Regions from separate parts of the Pseudomonas sp. KH_040 genome, predicted to be linked through region 1. Evidence: riboswitches for the same ligand, from Rfam matches in the RefSeq annotation. Region 1 holds a riboswitch; the other holds the start of a gene.

Region 1 (8,000 bases):
CAAGGTCAGCGGCAGCACCGCGATCACCCACGCTGTGACGCCATGACTGCGCCAGCCACGACCACCGGCGTTGAAACGTTGCTCGATGCGCCCGGCGAAATTGCCGAACGCCACCAGCGGATGCCAGCGTTTCGGTTCACCGAGCAGCGCATCCAGCGCCACCGCGGCGACACTCAATAACGCCACACTCATTGACTCACTCCCCAATAATTTTCATACAGCAACTCATTGAGCGGCCGCGCCTGCGCCCACCCTTCGAGTACCAGCATCGGCGCCGGATAGAATTCCTTGACCGGGCCCAGACACAAAACGGCGAGAGGTTTGGCGCCTGCGGGCAATTTCAGCAAATCCGCCAGTGCCTGCGGCTCGAACAGCGAAACCCAGCCCATGCCCAGACCTTCGACGCGCGAGGCCAGCCACAGATTCTGAATCGCGCAGGACAGCGAGGCCATGTCCATTTCCGGCAGCGTGCGGCGACCGAAGATGTGTTTTTCGCGATCGTCCATCAGCGCGGCGACCAGCACTTCGGCGCAGTCATGGATGCCTTCGACCTTGAGTTTCATGAACTCGTCACTGCGCTCGCCGAGGGCTTCTGCGGTGCGGATGCGTTCTTCTTCCACGAGGTTCTGGATCTGGCCACGCAAGGTTCTATCGCTGATGCGGATGAAACGCCACGGCTGCATGAGGCCGACGCTTGGGGCCTGGTGAGCGGCTTCCAGTAGTCGGCGCAGCAATTCCGGCTCGACGGTGCCGCCGGTGAAGTGGCGCATGTCGCGGCGTTCGGCGATGGCTTTATAGACGGCTTGGCGCTCGGCTTCGGAGAATGCGTTGTCTGTCATGGCCCTTTCGCTGGCAAGCCAGCTCCCACAGGGGATTGCATTTCTTCAGGAAGCTCACCGCCCAATGTGGGAGCTGGCTTGCCAGCGATGGCGGCATGGAGGTCGGGTGCAAACAATGCTGCGATAGCCGCGGGACTCGACGGGAAGTAGAAGTGCACATAAGAGGCCGTCATCCGCCCGTCCCGATAAACCGCCTCGGCGCCGCGCCCGCCATTCGGACTCAAGCCACGCGCAATCGGCGTCAGCTCAGTCGTCGTCAACGAATGATGATAAGTGTGCCCACGCAACGATCCTTCCGGCAAATCCACTGCTTGCAGCGCCAGTGCAGCCAGACGCTTCTGCATCACCGCGTCGCCCTTAAGCAGCCCGACCAGCTCAGCGCGAGTACCCTCAACGTCGGTCAGCGAATCCAGCAGATAAAGCATCCCGCCACATTCGGCGAGCAACGGTTTGCCCGCTGCGTGATGCGCACGAATCGCCTCCAGCATCGCGGTGTTCTGCGACAACGCAAGGTGGTGCAATTCCGGATACCCACCGGGCAAATACAGGCTGTCCGCCTCAGGCAATTGCGTGTCGCGGATCGGCGAGAAGAAACTCAACTCGGCGCCCATCGCTCGCAACAGATCGAGACTCGCGCCGTAGGTGAAGGCAAACGCCTCATCACGGGCAACGGCGATTCGCACATTCTTCAGCAGCGGCTCTACAGCGATCACATCAGGCGCGGCGAATTCCACGGCCGGTGGCAGCGCTACCTCGCAACTGCTGGCCAATGCATCGGCGGCGGCATCGAGACGCACATCGAGGTCATTCAGTTCGCTGGCCTGCACCAGGCCGAGATGGCGACTCGGCAGTTCGATACCGGTCTCACGGGACAACGCGCCATACCAACGCAAACCTTCCGTGAGGCTGCCTTCGAGCAATTGCGCATGGCGCAAAGTGCCGACACGATTAGCCAGGACACCGGCAAACGGCAGATCCGGCTGATACTTCGCCAGGCCCAGCGCCAGCGCACCAAAGGTCTGCGCCATGGCCGTGCCGTCGATCACGCCGAGCACCGGCACGCCGAAGTGCCGCGCCAGATCGGCGCTGGACGGCGTGCCATCGAACAGGCCCATCACGCCTTCGATCAGAATCAGATCCGCCTCATTGGCGGCTTCCCACAACAGACGACGACTTTCCTGCTCGCCGACCATCCACATGTCCAGTTGATACACCGGCGCACCGCTGGCGCGTTCGAGAATCATCGGATCGAGAAAGTCCGGGCCGCATTTGAACACGCGCACCTTGCGCCCCTGATTGCGATGCAAACGGGCGAGCGCGGCGGTGACGGTGGTCTTGCCCTGACCGGAAGCCGGCGCGGCGATGAGCACCGCCGGGCAGTGACGTGGCTGATTCAAAGTTCGACGCCTTTCTGCGCTTTGATGCCAGCCTGGAAGGCGTGTTTGAGCATGCCCATTTCAGTCACAGTGTCGCCCATTTCGATCATTTCCGGCTTGGCCGCGCGACCGGTGACGATCACATGCTGCATCGGCGGACGCGCCTGCAAATCGCTGAGCACCTGATCGAGATCGAGGTAACCATGTTTGAGGGCGATGTTGAGTTCGTCGAGCACCACCAGACCGATCGACGGATCGCGCAGCAGTTCGCGGGACACGGCCCACGCGGCTTCGGCGGCGGCGATGTCGCGCTGACGATCCTGGGTTTCCCAGGTGAAGCCCTCGCCCATCACATGAAAGCGCACTTGCTCAGGGAAGCGGCGAAAAAACAGCTCTTCGCCGGTGCTGTTGCGGCCCTTGATGAACTGCACCACGCCGCACTGCATGCCGTGGCCCATGGCGCGGGCGAGCATGCCGAACGCCGAGCTGCTTTTGCCTTTGCCATTGCCGGTCAGCACCAGCACCAGCCCGCACTCGTCAGGCGAGTTGGCGATGCGTTCGTCGATCACGGCTTTTTTGCGCTGCATACGCGCCAGATGGCGTTCGTCGCGCTCGGGGGAATCGGTCATGGGGGGAGCTCTCCGTTGAGGCTGGATAACGGCGGGCAGGCACAAGAATAGACGGCAAAAAGCCTGGCATCGCCCACCGTGATGCCGCTGGATGGATCAGGCCGGTCTCCGGGCTCATGAGCGGCGTTTCGCCTGACTGCGCGCCTTCCCGCTTCTTTCGAGGCAGTGGCTCAAGGCGCAGTTTTCACTCATTTACCGTTGCGGGGGCAGCGCCGGGATCGTGGTGGTTCTTCGTGCGAAGACAACCCTCACCGGCTTCCCTGTTTCACTCTGTCGACGCAGGTCACAGAGCACCTGAAACAAGCCGCGAAGGTTAGAGGGTTGGGGGTGGAGCGTCAATTAAAGAGGTGGTCATCGGGCGAATAACTGCCGCCGATCAATTATCTGACGCCAATCTTGTGCCACACTGATACAAATGATATCAAAGAGCCATGCTTTTCCCGAAAAGCCCACTACAACAATAAAGGATGATGACGATGCAAGGCATGATCATCAGCAACCCGCGCCTGGAATTCCTGCGCCCGGTGCTTGAACGCTGGTTTGACTGTATCGACCGTTACAACGCCGTGCGCGGCGACAGCGACACCCCTTACTGGCATGACGAGAAAGCCAATCTCGGATTGCTCTCGGCCGCAGCCTGGATGGCTGAGCTGGTGACTTTGAACGGCACTGCCACGCGCAAGCAGAATGAAGAAGGCGAGCGCAATGCCCGCGCTGATCTGTTTCTGGCCGGTGCCGAAGACCGCGCCTTTATCCAGGCCACCCAGCGCTGGCCAAAGGTTACCAACCTCAATCTGACCCAAGCCCTGCTGGACATCACCAACGACGCCAAACGCATCAGCTACGCCAGCGACCTCAAGCTCGGCTGCCTGTTTGTCGCGCCGCAAAAAGCCCAGCACAGCGCCAGCCCCGAAGAGCTGCAGGACATGGTCGACGACCTGCAAAAGGAACACACTTGCGCGGTCGCCTGGTATTTCCCCTACGCCTACCGCAAGTTACGCAGCGAAGCCGGCAATTATCACCCGGGCATCGCCGTGCTGTTCAAGGAAGCGCGCGGTTGAGCAGTTGAACCATCGGGCTTGCGCCCTCCTCTATGATTAGGAATGCATTCATAGGGAAGATCAGCAATGCGCAAGCCCCAGCTCGTTTTTGTCATCGCCTTCGCCGGAGGACTCGCCGCCTGCGGTGAAACCTCCAGCCTGCAAGTCTCCGACGGCACCGGCCCGTCACCGAAGCTGCCCGAACCGAACAAGACCCTGATCCCGACGGTGAATATCGCCCCGGCGATCGGCTGGCCCGACGGCGGCAAACCGACAGCGGCGGCTGGCACCCAGGTCGCGGCATTCGCCGAAGGCCTCGATCATCCGCGCTGGCTCTATGTGCTGCCCAATGGCGATGTGTTGGTAGCGGAAACCAATGCCCCACCAAAACCGGATGACAGCAGCGGGATTCGCGGCTGGGTGATGAAGAAGGTCATGGGCAAGGCTGGCGCTGGCGTGCCAAGCCCAAACCGCATCACCCTGCTGCGTGACGCCGATCACGATGGCGTCGCCGAGACCCGCACGGTGTTTCTGCAAAACCTCAACTCGCCGTTCGGCATGACCCTGGTTGGCAATGACCTGTACGTCGCCGATACCGATCGCCTGCTGCGTTTCAACTACGAACCCGGCGCGACCGAGATCAAATCGCAGCCGATCAAGGTCGTCGATCTGCCCGGCGGCACGCTGAATCACCACTGGACCAAAAACGTCATCGCCAGCAAGGACGGCAGCAAACTGTACGTCACGGTCGGCTCGAACAGTAATGTCGGCGAAAATGGTCTGGATAAAGAAGAAGGCCGCGCGGCGATCTGGGAAGTCGATCGGGCGACCGGCAATCACCGCATCTTTGCCTCGGGCATCCGCAACCCCAATGGCCTGGCCTGGGAGCCTGTCAGTGGCGCGCTGTGGACAGCGGTCAACGAACGCGACGAAATCGGCAGTGATCTGGTGCCGGACTACATCACTTCCGTGAAGGACGGTGGTTTTTATGGCTGGCCGTTCAGCTATTACGGCCAGCACGTCGATGTGCGTGTGTCGCCGCAAAATCCGGACCTGGTGGCCAAAGCCATCGCCCCGGATTACGCAGTCGGACCGCACACTGCCTCACTGGGTCTGAGCTTCGCCGAGGGCAACACGCTGCCGGCGCAGTTCAAGGAAGGCGCGTTCATCGGCCAGCATGGTTCATGGAACCGTAAACCGCACAGTGGCTACAAAGTGATTTTCGTGCCGTTTACCGGTGGCAAGCCGAGTGGCAAACCGGTGGATGTGCTGACCGGTTTCCTCGACAAGGACGAGAATGCACTAGGTCGCCCGGTGGGCGTGGTGATCGATCAGCAAGGTGGCTTGCTGGTGGCGGATGATGTCGGCAACAAGGTGTGGCGAGTGTCGGCCAGCAAATAATTTTCGCCATGCACAAACAACTGTAGGAGTGAGCCTGCTCGCGATAACTTCGTATCAGTCGACATCATCATTGACTGAACGACCGCTATCGCGAGCTGGCTCACTCCTACATGGGATTGTGGGCTGCTTGAATTACGGGTTATGCGCCAGATGCTCCGGCTGCAACACCCGCTTGGCACTCAGATAAGCTTTCTGCCAGTACGCCTTCGACAGGCTGTCCAGCTTCACCGTGCCGCCCGTGGCCGGCGCATGCACGAAGCGCCCTTCCCCGACGTAAATCCCCGCATGACTGACCTGCGAGCCGCCATTGGTGGCGAAGAAGATCAGATCGCCAGTCTGCAAGCCTTCTTTGCCGACATTCGGTGCCTGCATGACGATCAGCTCACGCGTCGAACGCGGCAAAGAGATGCCCGCCGCATCACGGTAGACAAAACCGATCAGCCCGCTGCAATCAAAGCCTGAATCCGGCGTGTTGCCGCCCCAACGATAGGGCGTGCCGACCAGACCGAGCGCGCGAAACAGCACGTCTTCAGCAGCAGGCGAAAAAGCTTGGGAGGGGCCGAACACGACCGGTGCGCGAACCACCGGCGCAGGAGGCGGTGTGCGACTGGCGCAGGCGCTGAGCAGCGCTGCGAAGAAGATCAAAGTGAGGCGGGCCGACATCGTCATAAGCAGAACATCCTGATCTGGCTGCGGCTTTTTCTGCCGATGGACAGAAAACAAAACCGCCTGCGTGAGCACGCAGGCGGTTTGCCATCAATATAGATACAGGATTCTAGCGGCTACGCGGCAAACTTCAAGTAAGACTTTAACTTCACCTTGTAAAGTCTAAGTCTACTCCGTTACCGCAAGCCTGATTGTCGCCGCGAACGCAGCGACAACAAGGGATTACTTGCGAGCAGTGACTACAGTTGGAGCGTTGGCCAGAGCGCGTTTCGCTTCGATGAAGGTCTTGCTCCAGTAGCTGTCACCCAGGCTGTCGATGCGAACACCGCCGCTGCGACGACTGCTGGAGTGGATGAACTGGTTGTCACCGAGGTAGATCCCGGCGTGACTGACACGACCGCGACGACCGTTGGTGGCGAAGAACAGCAGATCGCCCGGCTCAAGGTTGCTGCGCGAGACCAGCGGCGCATCAACGTTGATCATTTCGCGGGTCGAGCGTGGCAGGTTCATGCCGGCTTCTTCGCGGAACAGGTAGCCGATGAAACCGCTGCAATCGAAACCGGCTTCAGAGGTACCGCCGAAACGGTAACGGGTACCGATCAGGGACATGCCGCGTTCGAGGATGCTGTCGGCCAGAACAGGAAGCTGATAAGGCTTCTTGCCATTGAATTCGTTGAGTTCTTTTTCGGTGTCCAGCTCTTCCTGATAAATAACGGAAGATTGGGCCGTGGCAGAATTTTTAACCTGTTGAGGCTGCTCTTGAACTGGAGAATGAGCAGCGCAACCGTACAACAGGGTGACGAGTGCGAGAGGCACGAGGGGTGCGAAGCGCTTTAGCATGGGCACGACCGTGGCTGATAGTTGTAAAGAAGCCGAGACTATGCCCGCTATCAGCCTCATTTGCAAATTCAATCGATCTTTTTGTGACTTCTCGGTTTCTCGTTTACATCTAAGCGCTTAAGCCCATTTGAACCGAGACGCGGCCTGCACAGCTTGCAGGAAAGCGGATTTTCTGGCGCCTGAATTATGCCGAAACACGCTGAAAGCCGCGCCGTTACCAGCCTAGGGTTTCTTTCAGGAAGGGAATGGTCAGCTTGCGTTGAGCCTGCAACGAGGCCTGATCGAGCTGCTCAAGCAAGTCGAATAGCGCACTCATGCTGCGGGTGCCGCGAGTCAAAATAAAATGCCCGACTTCATCGGTCAGGTGCAGACCGCGACGCGATGCGCGCAACTGCAAGGCGCGCAATTTGTCTTCATCGGAGAGCGGGCGCATCTGGAAAATCAACGCCAGGGTCAGGCGCGATTTCAAGTCAGCCAGTTTGACCGGCAGTTCACGCGGAGAGGTTGACGCGGCGATCAGCAGACGCCGACCGCTGTCGCGCAGACGGTTGAACAGATGAAACATCGCCTCTTCCCAGTCAGCCTTGCCGGCAATCACCTGCAAGTCGTCCAGGCAAACCAGTTCGTACTGCTCAAGGTTGTCGAGGATTTCGACGCCGCGATCCATCAACTCGGCCAACGGCAAGTACACCGCCGGCTCGCCCATTTGCTCAAAACGCAGACACGCTGCCTGCAACAGATGCGTACGCCCTACGCCGTGTTTGCCCCACAGGTAGATCAGGCTTTCTGTCCAGCCGGCGTCGGCTTCGCATAGACGCTCGACATAGCCGAGTGCAGCGGCATTGGCGCCTGGGTAGTAGTTGATGAAGGTGGCGTCGTCACGCAGACGCACACCTAGGGGCAGCTGAATCGGTTTCATGCTGACTGAACAGTTCTCAAGGAACCGTTAGTGGCCTCTGTGTAAAGTTTGCGAAGTTTATACCCGTGAAGCTGAGCGCACAATGCGACAGAGTCCAAGCAAAATCAAAGGTTTGCGTTAACGCACCGGTTTTATGACAGATTCCTTGGCGCCAGCGCCTGCAGGACACGGGCCAACCCGGCGATTTGCCGGGCCGCCCCTGCGCCATTACAACTGCGGATCGTCAACACCACTATAGATGTCGGAATCCTTGTACAAGTCGTGCACATGGCGCACCAGCACCATGATCA
Region 2 (8,000 bases), 1.9 Mb from region 1:
TCCAGAAGATTGCCAGAGTTGGCCGTCACAGGTGCCGACGATATTGACCGGGTGAAATAGCCGAACCTGGCTTTGGCGTGGATTCTGCCTTCGTCCTCGAGCAGTGCGTAGGCGTATTTGGTCGTCGATACTGAAACGCCGAGGCGCAATGCCAGTTGTCGCAGTGACGGCAATTTTTGCTCACCCATGCCACTGGCGGCCTCGATCAATCCGACGAGGTAGTGGTAGACCTCCTGATAGGCGAACGCGGTGTCCTTGTGGGGCGTCAATGCTGTTCTCCTTGATTGTCAGCTTAGGGAGCAAACGGAAGACTGCGCTAAAGCAGTCAACTGTCCGTCTGCGCCGCCGCCCAGTGCTTCATTTCTTCAGCAATGAAGTGATTGACCAGGTCGCTGTACATTTTCTCAATGGCATCTGCATTCAAACCTTCGTTTTCGGCCCAGTCGCGACGGGTTGCCAACATCGCCTGAAAACGCTCCTGTGCCCGCACTGAGGCCGCCGAGGTCTTGAACTTCGAGGCAGCGAGTACGTACTGAAAGCGCTTGCCCAGCAGTTTGATCACCGCTTGATCGAGTCGGTCGATTTCACTTCGAATATCTTGCATGTCCGCACAGTCGGCGGGTTGTAACGTGTTGATGACGTCCATGTGCGTCTGTGCCTCTCGAATTGTTGTTGATCGTGCGGCGGGTTTTCAGCGGGTAAGCGCAGCGTTTTTTGTCACTTTGCCGGAGTTCTGAAAAAAACGCTCTGGGCGGCACGGTGCAAGGGCCGCAGATGACTGGCGATCCAGCAGCTCTTCACTGGCGAGGCGCCCGACGATTGCCGCCAGCGTCACTCCGGGATGCATCGCGCAAACGTAAACTCCGCCGACACCGGGCAGGTAACCGACAACGGGGATGCCGTCAGCGGGCATGGGCCGGAACCCGACGACGACGGGTTGCGGCTCGATGGAAACCACTCCGTGAAGTTCATTTTGTATGGTTTCGGCGGTTCGCCAGGCAAGGTTTGTCGGCGAGTTGCCCGGCGCCTCGCCCAGATAATCTTCAGCGGCCAGCAACGTGCCGTCGGCACTTTGCCGAATTTCCATTTCGGGGCTGGAGATGATGCCTTTGACGAGGCCCGGTTGGGTCTTGTAGCGGATGAAAATGGCGGGGGAGGCGTCGATGGGCAGGGAGACGTTGAGCATCTGCGTTAACTGTTGGGTGCCGGTCCCCGCAGCAAGCACGACAAGGTCGGCATCGATCGCGCCCGTTGTGGTTTCAACGCCGGTGACATCGGCGTTGCAGGTTGTGAAACCGGTCACGCGGGTTTGCGTTAGCAATTGCGCGCCCAGCGCCCGGGCGCCGGCAATCAGGGCGTGGGTGGTTTGCACGGCGTCGAGTGCGCCTTCTTCCGCGCGATACAACGCGCAGGGTGGGGGATTTTTCAGGTTGGGCTCGCGAGCAAGCACCTCGGCAGACGATAACAATGTCGCCGACGCCGGATACTCTGCTGATTCGTTGTACGACAAAGCCCCGGTCCAGCGAATCTGCAAATCCGGCAGCTCGGTTTCGAGTCGTCGGTATGCTTCTATGGCCATACCGCGCAACTGCGCAATCGGATCAGCGCCGGCGTGCGAGGCATTGATCCAGGCGAAAGAGTTTGCCGTGACGCCGCTCGCGATCTCGTCAGCCTCGATCAGCGTGACGTGCGCTCCTTTGCCAGACAGGTGATACGCAAGGGCGGCACCGACGATGCCCGCACCGACCACCACAATTCGCCCACGTGCTTTATGATCCATTTCAACACTCCCTGTTGTCGATCGGCTGATCCTGCAGCAGGGAGACGCGGCGAGCAACCAGAAAAAAGCCCGGCCAAAGCCGGGCTCGTCCGCTGGCAACGGCTTAAGCAGGCATATCTCCGGCGGGCATTTGGAATGTCAGTCCGTGACGGATGCTCAGTCGCTATGGATCAAGGGTCAGATTACGACGCCGAATGCTGACTGACGTGTTTTGGCCCCGCTAACGCCCAGGCAATCAACCCGAACAACGGCACAAACACGATCAGCACGATCCACACACCTTTATTGCTCGCTTTCCCCTCGCTCTTGCGCACCCGATTGATGGCCCAGAGTTCAATCAGCAGAAGAACTGCCGCCAGTACGATCCACACGGTTTCGATTTGCATTGGCTACCTCCTGATGGTCTGTTCGTTAGGTGGCGTGGGGGGCGGCGGGTTCATTTATTTTTCTTCAGTGCGTTGAGCTGCCGCGCCAGTTGCAAGGCTACGCGGCCGCTGTTGAAAGTCGGCAGCAGGTGGGTGAAAGGGATTTCGATGATCCGGTTTTCGCGCACCGCGCGCAGTCGCGACAACACCGGGTCGTGGGTCAACAGATAGCGTTTGCGACGGGCGGGTGACCATTCGGCGTCGGCCAGCAGAATCACGTCCGGGTCGCTGGCCAGCAGGGTTTCGCTGTTGACGGTGACTCGATAGAGGTTGATGTCGGCAAAGACATTGCGTGCCCCGGCAGCGGCCAATAACGGGGTGACAAACCCCCGCCGACCTTCGCTGTCGAGGCCTTTGACTTCGCTGTCGAGATAGAACACCGACAGCGATTTACCCGCACCGGCCAGGGCTCGGGCACTGGCGAGGTCGGCGTCCATGGCCGCACTCAATTGCCGCGCCTGTGGCTGTTTGTGCAGCAGCCTGCCCAAGGTCAGCAAGTCATTGCGCACATGCGCGAAGTAATCCAGCGAATGCCCGTTGCAGGCCGACTCCAATAGATAAGAACCGACGCCATTGCGCGCCAGACCCGAGCGTGAAGTCACACCGTCGCCGAATGCCGTGGCGAACCCGCCAATCACCAGGTCCGGTTTCTGTGCGTAAAGCACTTCGCTGGCCGGGTATTGCCGCGCGATCACCGGCACACCGAAATACGTGGCTGGCCGCTGACCGGCATCGGTGTCATCCAGATACGCCACGCCAACCAGCGCTGGCCCGGCACCCAGCGCCAGGACGAGATCCGCTGCATGCTGATTGAGCGCGACGACGCGCGAAGGCGCAGCGGCGTTCCAGTCCTCGCCGCAATTACTGAAGCTGTCGGCGAGTGCCGGCATTGAACAGAGCAGGGCGCCAAGCGCTAACAGGATCGATTTCATCCCTGCGCCTTGACCAGCAAATCCGCGACCACTTCACCGCCCACCAAATGCCCCTCGACCAGCCGCTGCACCTCTTCATGGCTGTGCACGCCATACCAGCAACGTTCCGGGTACACCGTCACAATCGGCCCCAGATTGCACGGAAACTGGCAGTGCGTGCGTGTCAGCAAGACACCGCCCGGCGTCTCGATATGATCGTGCGCCAGCAAATGCCGGCGCAGGGTTTTCCATAACTGCAAGGCACCGCGCTGGGTGCAGCGCGGGCCGGTGCAGAGGAACACATGGCGCGCATGCTCGGGCACATGCGACCAGTCCGGGTGCGTATCGACGCCGTCGACGGTTTTGATTTCACTCATCAGAAGCGGTACGTGTAGCGTACTTCGGAGGTGAACGGCCGGCCGAGGTTGTCGACGTTGCTCGAACGGCTGGTGACGTAGTCGCGGTCGAAGAGGTTTTCCACCAGCAGACTCACCCGGTGTTGGTGGGCGTTGTCGAGGTAGCGATAAGCGTCGGCGTCGACCACCGAATAATTGCCGTATTCGACTTGCTTCGAGCTTTTGATATCGCGGATGTAACGGATCGCACCGCCAACACCCCACAGGCGATTTTCCGATTCATAACCCACCCGCGAGCGGGCGAAGAAGCTTGGGATGTCGTTGATCGTCACACCGGTACGCGACTCGGTGAGGTTGCGGGTCATGTCCGCTTGCAGGCTCCACTGATCGTTGAGCGCCAGTTTCGCGTCCGCCTCGAAACCGCGCATCTGGATCGTGCCTTCACCGTTGACCCACTGAATGTCATTGAGGGTGATCAGGTCGTCGATCTTGCGTTTGAACAGGGTCACGCTGGCGCTGAATTCGCGATCCAGCAGCAGGCCCTTGTAGTCGACCCCCAGCTCCGTATTGCGGCTTTTTTCCGGTTTCAGGTTGCGGTTACCGATCTCGTCGCCCGGCTCGTTGACGAACAGTTGCTCGGCGTTCGGCAGTTTGTAGGCGCTGCCGTATTGACCGCGCACCGACCAGTTGTCGTTGAGGTCATACAGCGAAGTGAGCATGCCGACCGTGGCGCTGTCGCCACCGCTCATGGCCTCGTGACGCACGCCGATGCTCGGATGCCAGTCGGGCAGGGCGTCGATCTGCGGGCGCAGTTGCGTGTAGAACGCATGGGCTTCGGCCTTGTCGTTGTCGATGATCAGCACGTCGTCCTGGCCCTTGAACCACTGGTTGTCGCTGCCGAACACCAGCACATGGCCGCCGGGCAATTCAGCCTTGCCTTCGGCCTGCACACCCCAGTCGGTGAAGCCCCAATAGTCGTTGTGATTAATGACCTTGGTGCCGCCGCCATTGACGTTGTTGACCCGGGTGTAGCGCGTGTCCCAATCGTTGATATGGCCTTTGACGAAGTAGCTCAGGCGTTCGTTGAGGGTTTGCTCGAAGGTCGCCGTAGCGATTTGCTGCACGCGGTCGTTGGTGGTTTTGTGGTTGTCCACAGGGCGGGCGAAGTCGAGATTGGCGTCGGCGTATTGGTAGAACAGTTCCAGCCGCGCATCATCGCCAAATGACTGAATCGCCTTGCCGCCGAAGGTGGTGACTTCGTAGGCGCGGTTCTTCTCGCTGACGTTTTTCAGGTCGCGGTTGCGATACGGTTGATAGCCGTCGGAAACGTTGTGGCTGACATACGCCAGCAAACCGAGATCGCCGAAACCGTTATTGAAGATGTTCTCGACGCGAGCGTCTTCGGTGGTGCCGCCAAAGCTGTCCACGCCCAGATTCACTTCGCCGGCGGCTTTGCGCGATTGCGGGCTGCGGGTGACGATGTTGATCACGCCGGATACGGCTTGGGTGCCGAACAACAGGCTCTGGCCCCCTTTGAGTACTTCGATGCGTTCGATGGCGTTGGCTGGCAAAGTGTCTAGATAGAGGCCGCCGTACAGGCGATTGTTCAGGCGCACGCCGTCGAGCAGGATCAGCGTGTCATCGTTGCGCCCGCCCAGCAGCGAATAGGTGCCGTAGTCGAACGGGCCATTTTTCGGCGCCACGTACAGGCCGGGAATGAACATCTGCATGACGCGGCTGACATCGGCACTGGGGCCGGCGCGCTCGATCTGTTCGCGGCTGACGATCTCGACCTTGCTGCCGAACTTCGCCATGTCGGCGACCGTGGTCGACTCCACCGACGGTGCGGAAACGATTTGCTGATTGAGTTCCAGTGGTGTGTCGTCGGCCAGTAGCAGCGGGCTGAACAGGCAACCAAGAAACAGGGTTGGAGCAGAAGTGTAGAAAGGTCGAATCATTGTCTTCTCGAAAAGGATCTTCGCAGAAGAGCATGCAAGAGAAGGCATCGCGCACAGCCAATACCGGCCCATGCCCGCCCACCGCAGGATTTTGCCAAACAGCAATTCAGGCCGGTCTCCGGGCTCGCGCGTATCGAGGCTTTCACCTTCCCATGGCCGTCTAACCACAGTGGTGTATCGAAAGCATCACGCGCATACCGTTGCGGGGGCAGCACCGGACTTGTTCGAAAAGAACGTACCGGTTTCCCGTTTCACCCCATGCACGGCGGCATGGGACACCTGAAACTGGGCGGCATCTGAACATTCGAATGACCGTTCGTCAACTTGCCGATACAGGTACTCGACCCGCGAATTACCAACTTTGGAAATAACTACTAAGGTCTATAGCGGTAATCACAACGCAATATCGCGCGGCGTCGACAGGCGTGAGGGATTCGCCACGTACGCTGAACAGGGAGGTTCTCATGCACGGTGCCAGCGGCCATCCTCACGGTGGGCACGCCCCGCATTTCATTCGCAGCGCTTTACTGGTCGCCATGGCCAACACCCTGATGCTCGCAGACGCTCAAGCTGCGTGCGGGCCTCTGGCGGCGGGTGCCTACAACGTCTCGCAAACCTGTTTGCCGGCGGCCGGCGTCGATGCGTCGATCAGCACGCAGTCGGGCACTACCATTACCACTACGGCGGGTTCCTCGTTGAACAGTCGTGGCAACAATGCCAACACCACGCTGACACTCACTGGCACTACGGTAAACAGCACACCCCCAACGGCCGCCAACGCAGTGTTTGCCAATGTCATCGGCACCACCGGCAACGCCAGCCTCAGCGTCAATGGCGGGACCAACACGGTGAATGTCGGCGGCAGTGGCCTGGACGCGCTGGCGATCACCAATGCCAGCGCTGGCTCGTCGACGTTTTCGGTGAGTGCCGGCACCACGCTGAACATCCTCAATACCGTGGTCGGCAATGAACACGATGGCATCGACATCAACGCCAGCGGCGGCGGGGCGATCAACCTGAATCATCAGGGCAATGGCCAGATCACGTTGCTTGGCGGCAACGGCGTCTGGACCAAAGCCACGGGCAGTGGCGAGACCAACGTCAACGTCGGCAGTGGCGTGAATATTCTGGTCAACAACGATGATGCACTCTCGGCCGGTCTTCCGATCATTGACGACACTTTGCCGACTGCCGGCATTGGTAACCACGCCGGCGTGCATACCCGCGCAGTCAATGGCAACACCACACTGATCAACGCGGCGAATGTGCAAAGCATCGGCATGAACGCCTTTGGCTTGTTCACCGAGGGCGGCACAGGCAATACCCGCCTGACCAACAGCGGCAACCTGAGTACCAGCGGCCTCAACGGTTTCGGCATTCGTTCGTTTTCCAGCGTTGGCAGCATCGCCATCGTCAACGACGGCGCCATCACCACCACGGGTGGCGGCGCCCACGGTATCTATGCCAATGACAATGTCGGCGGCAGCGGTTCGATCAGCATCGAGAACAATGCTGCCATTAACGTCGGCAGCACGGCCAATGCCGCCGGTTCGCGGGCGATCTACGTGATCAAGCGCGGTACCGGTGATGTCGCGATCACGGGTAGCGGCAATATCAAAGTACTCGGCGACATCAACACCACCCGGGCCTACGCGATCATTGTCAGTGCCGAAAACAACAATGTGCTGATTGATTACTCGGGCGATCTGTTCGCCAGCGGGTTTGGCGCGGGCGGTATACGGGTCGATTCGACCGGCGGCAATGTTCAGGTCAACTACCGTGGCGATCGCATCGAAACCCTGCACAGCAACGCCAACGGCATCTATGCCTCGACGCAGTCGCCGACGGGCACGGTCAACGTCAATTCCGGCGGCACGATCATCACCCACTCGAACACTGGCTCGGGCGACGGCACGGGCATTGGTGCTTTTGGTATCCAGGCGCTGACGCTGGGCGGCGACGTCGGTGTCGTGTTCAACGGCCCGCTGATCGACGTCAACGGTCAGGGCGCGGCGATTCTGGCCGGCAATGCCTTCAACTCAGGCAGTGGGCTGGGCACATTGAGTGTCAGTAACAGCGGGGAGTTGATCGCGCGGGGCAATCAACAACGCGGTATCCGAACGTTTTCGGTCACTGGCGCGCAAAGTGTGGTCAACAGCGGCGCGATCCAGACCTTCGGTGCCAGCGACAGTCAGGGCATTCTCGCCCAGGCCTCGGGCGCCGCGAATTTGACCGTCAACAACAGCGGCGCGATCACTACTCGAGGCGTTGGCTCGTCGGCCATAGACGCCTTGACCGAGGGCGGCAGCGTCAATGTCAGTAACAGCGCCACGCTTCAGGGTGGGTGGGCCGATAGCAGCGGCATCGCCCTTGGCGGTGCGAGCCAGACGTTGACCAACTCAGGTGCGATCACTGCGCTTAGCGATGTCGCCGTACGCGCCGATGCGACCACACCGGGCACGACGTTTGCGCTCAACAATACCGGGCAGATAACCGGCGTTATGAATGCCGTCAGCGCGGCCAGCACGGTGGCCAACAGCGGCACCTGGACACTGCGCAATTTCACCGCC

Evidence for each region. A riboswitch is a leader RNA that binds a small molecule or an ion and turns the genes downstream of it on or off. The one in region 1 is predicted to bind cobalamin.
Region 2: another riboswitch for cobalamin. It lies ahead of AC3IUF_RS17040 (TonB-dependent receptor plug domain-containing protein); the one in region 1 lies ahead of cobO (cob(I)yrinic acid a,c-diamide adenosyltransferase).

Annotation. Positions count from the first base shown of each region.
Region 1 covers NZ_CM174487.1:1,946,753-1,954,752, reverse strand. Annotated here, with positions in the region: gene cbiB (adenosylcobinamide-phosphate synthase CbiB) at 1-192, opposite strand, end outside; gene bluB (5,6-dimethylbenzimidazole synthase) at 189-839, opposite strand; gene AC3IUF_RS08785 (cobyrinic acid a,c-diamide synthase CobB) at 836-2,236, opposite strand; gene cobO (cob(I)yrinic acid a,c-diamide adenosyltransferase) at 2,233-2,844, opposite strand; cobalamin riboswitch at 2,927-3,157, opposite strand; gene AC3IUF_RS08775 (hypothetical protein) at 3,321-3,905, shown strand; gene AC3IUF_RS08770 (PQQ-dependent sugar dehydrogenase) at 3,972-5,285, shown strand; gene AC3IUF_RS08765 (C40 family peptidase) at 5,418-5,954, opposite strand; gene AC3IUF_RS08760 (C40 family peptidase) at 6,174-6,791, opposite strand; gene hda (DnaA regulatory inactivator Hda) at 7,006-7,710, opposite strand; gene AC3IUF_RS08750 (AI-2E family transporter) at 7,918-8,000, opposite strand, start outside.
Region 2 covers NZ_CM174487.1:3,826,927-3,834,926, reverse strand. Annotated here, with positions in the region: gene AC3IUF_RS17070 (aminotransferase-like domain-containing protein) at 1-269, opposite strand, end outside; gene AC3IUF_RS17065 (isochorismate lyase) at 326-646, opposite strand; gene AC3IUF_RS17060 (NAD(P)/FAD-dependent oxidoreductase) at 692-1,780, opposite strand; gene AC3IUF_RS17055 (PLD nuclease N-terminal domain-containing protein) at 1,963-2,166, opposite strand; gene AC3IUF_RS17050 (ABC transporter substrate-binding protein) at 2,217-3,137, opposite strand; gene AC3IUF_RS17045 ((2Fe-2S) ferredoxin domain-containing protein) at 3,134-3,493, opposite strand; gene AC3IUF_RS17040 (TonB-dependent receptor plug domain-containing protein) at 3,493-5,430, opposite strand; cobalamin riboswitch at 5,523-5,728, opposite strand; gene AC3IUF_RS17035 (autotransporter outer membrane beta-barrel domain-containing protein) at 5,895-8,000, shown strand, end outside.